Regions from separate parts of the Neorhizobium turbinariae genome, predicted to be linked through region 1. Evidence: riboswitches for the same ligand, from Rfam matches in the RefSeq annotation. Region 1 holds a riboswitch; each other region holds the start of a gene.
The links. Region 1 has a riboswitch for cobalamin ahead of M0654_RS06285 (TonB-dependent receptor domain-containing protein). Riboswitches for the same ligand answer to the same signal wherever they lie in the genome.
Positions count from the first base shown of each region.

Region 2: another riboswitch for cobalamin. It lies ahead of M0654_RS20375 (CbtB domain-containing protein); the one in region 1 lies ahead of M0654_RS06285 (TonB-dependent receptor domain-containing protein).
Region 3: another riboswitch for cobalamin. It lies ahead of M0654_RS20035 ((2Fe-2S) ferredoxin domain-containing protein); the one in region 1 lies ahead of M0654_RS06285 (TonB-dependent receptor domain-containing protein).

Region 1 is NZ_JALPRY010000007.1:247,721-249,981, forward strand. Features, by position in the region: gene M0654_RS06280 (malonate--CoA ligase) at 1-609, shown strand, start outside; cobalamin riboswitch at 728-931, shown strand; gene M0654_RS06285 (TonB-dependent receptor domain-containing protein) at 1,117-2,261, shown strand, end outside.
Region 2 is NZ_JALPRY010000026.1:13,022-15,282, forward strand. Features, by position in the region: gene cobW (cobalamin biosynthesis protein CobW) at 1-83, opposite strand, end outside; gene M0654_RS22975 (DUF1636 family protein) at 80-619, opposite strand; cobalamin riboswitch at 577-783, opposite strand; cobalamin riboswitch at 845-1,036, shown strand; gene M0654_RS20375 (CbtB domain-containing protein) at 1,071-1,247, shown strand; gene M0654_RS20380 (CbtA family protein) at 1,258-2,004, shown strand; gene cobO (cob(I)yrinic acid a,c-diamide adenosyltransferase) at 2,001-2,261, shown strand, end outside.
Region 3 is NZ_JALPRY010000025.1:29,488-31,748, reverse strand. Features, by position in the region: gene M0654_RS20040 (GTP-binding protein) at 1-617, shown strand, start outside; cobalamin riboswitch at 660-851, shown strand; gene M0654_RS20035 ((2Fe-2S) ferredoxin domain-containing protein) at 912-1,748, shown strand; gene M0654_RS20030 (class I SAM-dependent methyltransferase) at 1,851-2,261, shown strand, end outside.

The DNA of each region.
Region 1 (2,261 bases):
ACCAACATGAATACCTCCAACCCTTACGAAGGGGACCGCATCGCAGGGACCGTAGGCTTCCCGCTGCCCGGCGTCGACTTGCGCGTCACTGATCCGGCCTCCGGCAATGCACTGCCCCAAGGCGAAACAGGCATGATCGAGGTGAAGGGTCCCAACGTCTTCAAGGGCTACTGGCGCATGCCGGAAAAGACGCAAGCCGAGTTTCGGCCCGATGGCTTCTTCATCACCGGCGATCTCGGGATCATTGACGACCGTGGCTACGTGCACATCGTGGGGCGGGGCAAGGACCTCGTCATCTCCGGCGGATACAACATCTATCCGAAGGAGGTCGAGACGGAAATCGACCAGTTGGATGGTGTCGTGGAAAGTGCCGTCATCGGCGTCGCGCATCCGGATTTTGGCGAAGGAGTCACCGCGGTTGTTGTTCGCAAACCCGGTGCCACCATCAAGGAACAGGACATCCTTGACGGGCTGAGCGACCGGCTGGCCCGTTACAAACAGCCGAAGCGGGTGATCTTCGTGGATGAGCTACCGCGCAACACGATGGGCAAGGTGCAGAAGAACGTGCTTAGGAACAGCTACGCTGATCTTTACGGCCCGGTCGCGTGATACCGGTCGCAACAGGTTGGTGTGTCCAAAGGTCCTCATCCCTGTGAACAACATGCGGTACGGCGGTATCCGCCGTGCCCTCTGGCGCAAGGTCGGTTGACGACACCGGCCATGCGACGTATCCAGATCTTGAGATGGTTCTGCCTCGGCAGATTAAAACGGGAACGTGGTGATGCTCATCTTGGGCCATTCCACGACTGCCCCCGCAACTGTGACCGCTGAGCCCTCTTCCACAATGCCACTGGAGACATCCGTCTCCGGGAAGGCGGAAGAGGAGCAATGACGCGGAAGTCAGGAGACCTGCCATTTCAGTCACCCATGCAAGAACACGGGGTGTGTTCCTGCGCGGCTACCGTTGCGGTGACGATCGATGAACGTTGCCGTGGCGGGGTAAGTGCAGGCTGTTTCTGCATCTGTCCCCCGACACGACCTTTGATGGACCTGCGCTTTGCGGCGCATGGAGTTGGAGCGGATATGCGCAAACTAATCCCGTTATTGGGACCTGTGATGATAATGACTAGTGGCAATGCCCATGGACAGCAGGTTGAGCAGGAGGCTGTCCTTGAACCCATCGTGATTTCCGCGCCGCTGAGGCGGGAAGCGGACATTGCCACCGCGACAAGTTCTGTCACCGTAATTGACGAAGCCGAGATTCGTGCCAGTGCGGCATCGGATCTTGCCTCATTGCTACGCTCGTATCCCGGCGTGAGCATCGCCACGTTTGGCGGGTTCGGCTCGAATGCCGAGGTAACCCTGCGCGGTGTCTCACCGACCCAGACGCTCGTGCTCATCAACGGGGTGCGCGCCTCATCAGCCACCAGCGGCACCACGTCCATCTTCAACGTGCCGCTCGAGTCCATCTCGCGCATCGAGATCGCCAATGGCGCGCATTCGGCGCAGTACGGATCCGACGCCATCGGCGGCGTCATCAATATCATCACCAAGGATGGTTCCGGTTGCCCCGACGGCAAGGACCACTGCTCGACGGTGACGGTCGGCGTGGAGCACCCGTGGGGTGCGTCTGGCCGCGTCGAAACCCGCGGCAAGACCGAGGGCGGCTTGAACTACGGGTTCGGGATCACCGGCCGGGGAACGCGAGGGTATGACTTCACCGGCCCGACCTCCTGGGGACACGAGCCCGATGATGATGGTTTCCGCCAAGGCAGTTTCGACCTTCGCTTGTCACAGGATTTCGATTGGGGCAGGCTTTATGCCGACGGTTTCTACGCACGCGGCATGTCAGAGTTCGATGCCTTCCCCGATTCCAACGAAGCGCGCACAGTGACATTTGCCGGCAAGGTTGGCGCACAGATCAACCATACGAATGACTGGTTCTCGCGCATCGAAGTGTCGAACGCCATTGACGACGCACGAAATCATCGCGATGGCGTCCCGGGCCACGAAGACTATCGCACCGTGCGCTCTGGCGTCTTGTTGACCACCCAGAAAACGCTCAAGACGGATCTTGCCGAACACGTCTTCAGCGGCGGGGTAGAAGCCTACCGCGAACAGATTGACACCAATGTCGTGAGCTACGCGGTTGAGGACCGCACACTCGCGGGCATCTTCGGGCAGTACGCGCTGTCGATGGGATCGTTCAACGTCGATGCTGGCCTTCGCCATGACTATAATGAACAGTTCGGGGAAGCGAC
Region 2 (2,261 bases), on a different contig from region 1:
AGGTGTCGAATAAGCGTTGTCTTTCCCGCTCCAAGGAAACCGGTCACGACTGTACACGGCACACGATCAACATCGATGGTCATTGGGGCAAGTCCTCATGATGATGGAAAGGAGGGATGCGAGCTGTCATACCTTTGCCGCGGAGACAGGAGGGCCGACCGCGCAAGGGCAGAAAGCCGCGTTCATCCTGAGCGAGCATCATGGCGCCATGGACGATGTCATCAACGTTCCCAAGGGCAAGGTGACCGAACACGTAAGACCATCCGGAGCGGTGCCTGAAGGCTGCGCTCGGACTTTTCTCGCAGTTGGCGAGGCAGGTCACAGGCTTCACCGAAAGTGGCAGATGTGCAGTTGCCTGTCGCAGCGCGTGGATCAGTCCGATCCCGGGCCGCGAGTCATCCTCGGACCCTGCACGGCAGTTTGTGCACACGAAGATCGTTACATCGGGTTCAATGTTAGGCTGATCGTTGATCAATGCCGCGTTCCAACTCAACTGAATGTGGGGCGCGGAGGCAGACTCGCACTTACGGATCTGCCATCGTGATCGTCGCTTCCACCGGAGCACCCCGCCCGGCAAAGCACAGCATCTCAACGGCAGGTCTCCTGGCTCGCGGGTCATTGCTCTCAAACCAGCCTTCCCGGGTGTCTCCCAGTGGCCTTATGGCTGAAGCTATCCGCTTACAGTTGCGGGGGCAGCCGCGGCATTGATCCAAATTGAATCGCACCGCATTCCCTTTTCGTCCCTCCCGTTGCCGGAAAGGAACCGTCAGCATTTCAGTAAGCCCGCGTATGGGGTCGTGTCAATGCGTTCTCCTATTCGGATTGCCCTCAAGGACGATTAGAGTATAGTGCCGATATCGTCGGTGTCCGAACGGGACGAAAAGGGAATGCGGTGAGACTGATAGTCGATTCCGCGGCTGCCCCCGCAACTGTAAGCGGAGAGCTTTACTCCCAAGTGCCACTGGAGAAATCTGGGAAGGCGGGAGAAAGCGTGTGATCCGCAAGCCAGGAGACCTGCCGACGCGTTGGTGAAGAAGATGCTCTCGGGGTTGAGGGCGAAAGGAAACGATATGACGACCAAGACGGCAGCCATTGCACTCGGTGCCTCCGCTTCCAAGATTGTTCCCCTTAGCATAACGGCCATGCTCGGCATGTTTGTTATAGGGTTCGTAGGCTTCTCGCATATGGAGGTTGTTCACAACGCCGCGCACGATTCGCGTCATTCACTCGCGTTCCCCTGCCACTGAGGAAGCCGACATGTACTTGTTTCGCAACATCGTCTTGGCGGCGGTGGTGTCCGGGCTTGTGTCTGGGCTCATCCTTACCGTGCTGCAGAGCTACGCCACGATCCCACTTATTATTCACGCTGAAACCTTTGAAGGCAAAGGCGAGGAGGTTGGGCATTCCCACTCCCATGCGCATGATGAGGGTACGCCTGCACATGATCATGGAGAAGAGGGATGGACGCCGGCCGACGGCACGGAGCGCTTCGTTTACACGGCTGCTTCCAACATGCTTGCTGGGATCGGCTTCGCTCTCATTCTGTTGACGGCGGCGGAGGCGCTGGGAACGCTCAATGGGTGGAGGAGTGGGCTTATGTTTGGCTTAGCCGGCTTCCTTGCCTTCAGCCTGGCGCCGGGGCTCGGACTGCCGCCAGAACTTCCCGGGATGCCTGCAGCCGATCTGGCCGCGCGGCAGTTGTGGTGGTTTGCGACGGTAGCTTTGACCGCACTGGGGCTGGGTCTGCTCGCTTATACCAAAGCGCCAACCCTCGCTGTGTTGGGCATCCTTTCACTTGTTGCCCCTCATCTGTGGGGCGCGCCCCTACCCGACACTCACGAAACAGCGGTTCCGTTGGAATTGCATGCGCGTTTTGTAGCATCCGTTTTCGCAACAAGCCTGCTTTTCTGGGCGATGCTCGGCACAGTCTCAGGCGTTGTGAGAGCTCGACTTCGCGGTGGAGAGGAGGCATATTCCAACGGCGCGGCAGAGCCAGTGCGGTGAAACAGGTCGACGAACAAGTCGAGGCACGCCATCGCGCCAAGATGGCAAACCGTAAATCCATTCAGGATGCTGAAGTTGCGGAGAAGACCTTGGAAAAGGGCCTTCTCCTCGTGCACACCGGCTCCGGCAAGGGTAAATCCACTGCGGCCTTCGGCCTAGCTTTGCGGATGCTTGGCAACAACAGGCGTGTCGGTATCGTCCAGTTCATCAAAGGCGCCTGGTCTACCGGAGAGCAACCTGCGCTCGCGGTCTTCGGA
Region 3 (2,261 bases), on a different contig from region 1:
CGCGCAAAATCATCATCAGCCTCAACCCGAGTGCCAAGCTTATCGAAGCCGATTGGGGAAAGGTGGACCTGAAGGAGGTGCTGGGCACCGGTCGTTTCGACTTTGCCAAAGCAGAGACCAAGCCGCTGTGGTTCAAGGAACTGCATGGTTTCAAGGACCATGTCCCGGAGACCGAAGAATATGGCATTCGCTCCTTCGTCTATCGCGCCAAGAAGCCGTTCGATCCGTTGAAGTTCCAAGCCTTCATCGATCGCTCCTGGCCGGGCGTCGTGCGAGCAAAGGGCTTCTTCTGGCTGGCGACGCGGCCCGATTATGTTGGCGAAATGAGTCAGGCAGGCGCGCTCGTGCGCACCCAGAAGATGGGTCGCTGGTGGACATCCGTGGCGAGAGAGCAGTGGCCGCGCGATCCGGGCTTCATTGACATGATGAAGCCCTATCTTGATCCGGTCTGGGGAGACCGTCGCCAGGAAATCGTCTTCATTGGTGCAGACCCGATGGACGAGGCGAAAATCCGTAGCGAGCTGAATGCCTGCCTGATCGACAGCCCGGTCTTCCTGCCAGAGCTATGGCGAAATCTGCCGGATCCTTTCGCTTCGTGGGAGCAGCGCGCCGCCTGACCTTGAGAGGAGCGGGCAAACGTTGACAGCCGTTGGGGACATTGTAGGTTGGGCAGGTCAAGGTTCTTCCGTCGGTGACGGAAGCTAAGAGGGAATCCGGTGCGATACCGGAGCTGTCCCGCAACTGTGAGCGGTGAGCCGTTCGCCCATTATGTCACTGGCACAAAAGCCGGGAAGACGGGCGACAGGCTTTGACCCGCGAGCCAGGAGACCTGCCTGACGAAAGAGAATTCCGTGGTCGGGGTGTGCCACAGGAATGACGACGTAGCTGCTTCCGAAGATTCGGAACCTGCTTTGCCGCCATTTTTGCTGCCTCCTCGGATGTTTGAGAGTGAGGCATTGAGCAACAAAATCCGTCCTGCCAACGGCACACGCAAGAGCGCGATCTTGCTGATTGCCAAATCGGCCTTCGCTGCCTCGCCGCACCGCGCGATGCAGCGCATGACTGATCTGGTCGCATCCTCGCAGTCGGGAACCCTTGTTCGCTTCGCCTTCACCGAGCAGGGCACGCCATCCCTCCATGAAGCCCTGAGCGCGTTGTTGGATGAGGAAGTCGACGAGATCTTTATCGTTCCGCTCGTCCTGCCTATGGAGCCGAGCTTCCACATCTGGCTGAAGAAATCGCTGACGCGATGGAAGAGCTCAGACGACCGGCCCTGGCCAGTTCTTTCCATTGCAAGGGACATCGCGTCCAGCGCGTTAATGGGGCAACTGCTGAACGATCTTCTGGCAACAGCGGATGAACTTCAGGTTCCCGCTCCTCACCCGCCTCCCCTCGAAGGCTCCTTGGTTCCTGCCCAAAAGCGTCGGGTGCTGGTCTGCGAAGGTGGAGCCTGCAACTTAGCCGGCGCAGACGCCATCTGGGGGCATCTGCGCAACCAGCAGGAACGCCTAAAGCTGCGCGTTATCGGCGATGGCACCATGACCGCCAAGTCCACCTGCCTTGGCCCCTGCAATTTGGCACCCGTTCTGCAGGTTTTTCCTGAGGGCACTTATTACGGCGGCGTCACCGAGCAAGCGGTGAACCGGATCATAACCGAACACCTGCTCGCCGGCCAGGTCGTCGAGGACTTCGCCTACCACCCAACAGGCCGCAAGCAGCGGCTTCGCAACCCATCGCTAACGAGCTGACGAGACCAGATTGCTTCAACATCCACTCGACATCGCGCAAAGAACAGTCAGATGGGGCGCTCAATCCCTTGACCCTTCCTGCACTTCGGGGATGCCACAGTGATGGATCGCGTTGCACCTACGACTGCTGCGGCAATGGCGGACCATTGGAATTCCCGTGCCTGGAGGTTCGACGGGGCGGCCTCGCACCGGCGCGATGCGGATGCATGGCGAACAGTCTTCAACGCAGCCCTGGGAGGGGCTCCGCTGGACGTCTTGGATCTTGGCTGCGGAACGGGAGCATGCGCGCTTTTAGCAGGCAGCCTTGGCCACCGGGTGACCGCAGTCGATGGATCAGCGGAGATGCTAGCTCATGCAAAAGCAGCAGCCACCGAGGCTAATCTATCCATCGAGTTCATCAACGCCACGATGGATGAGGCGGCGCTACCCACGGCTAGCGCCGAAATCGTCACGCTGCGCAACGTCCTGTGGACCCTTGAGAACCCGTCTGCGGCACTTACCCTGGCACGCAAG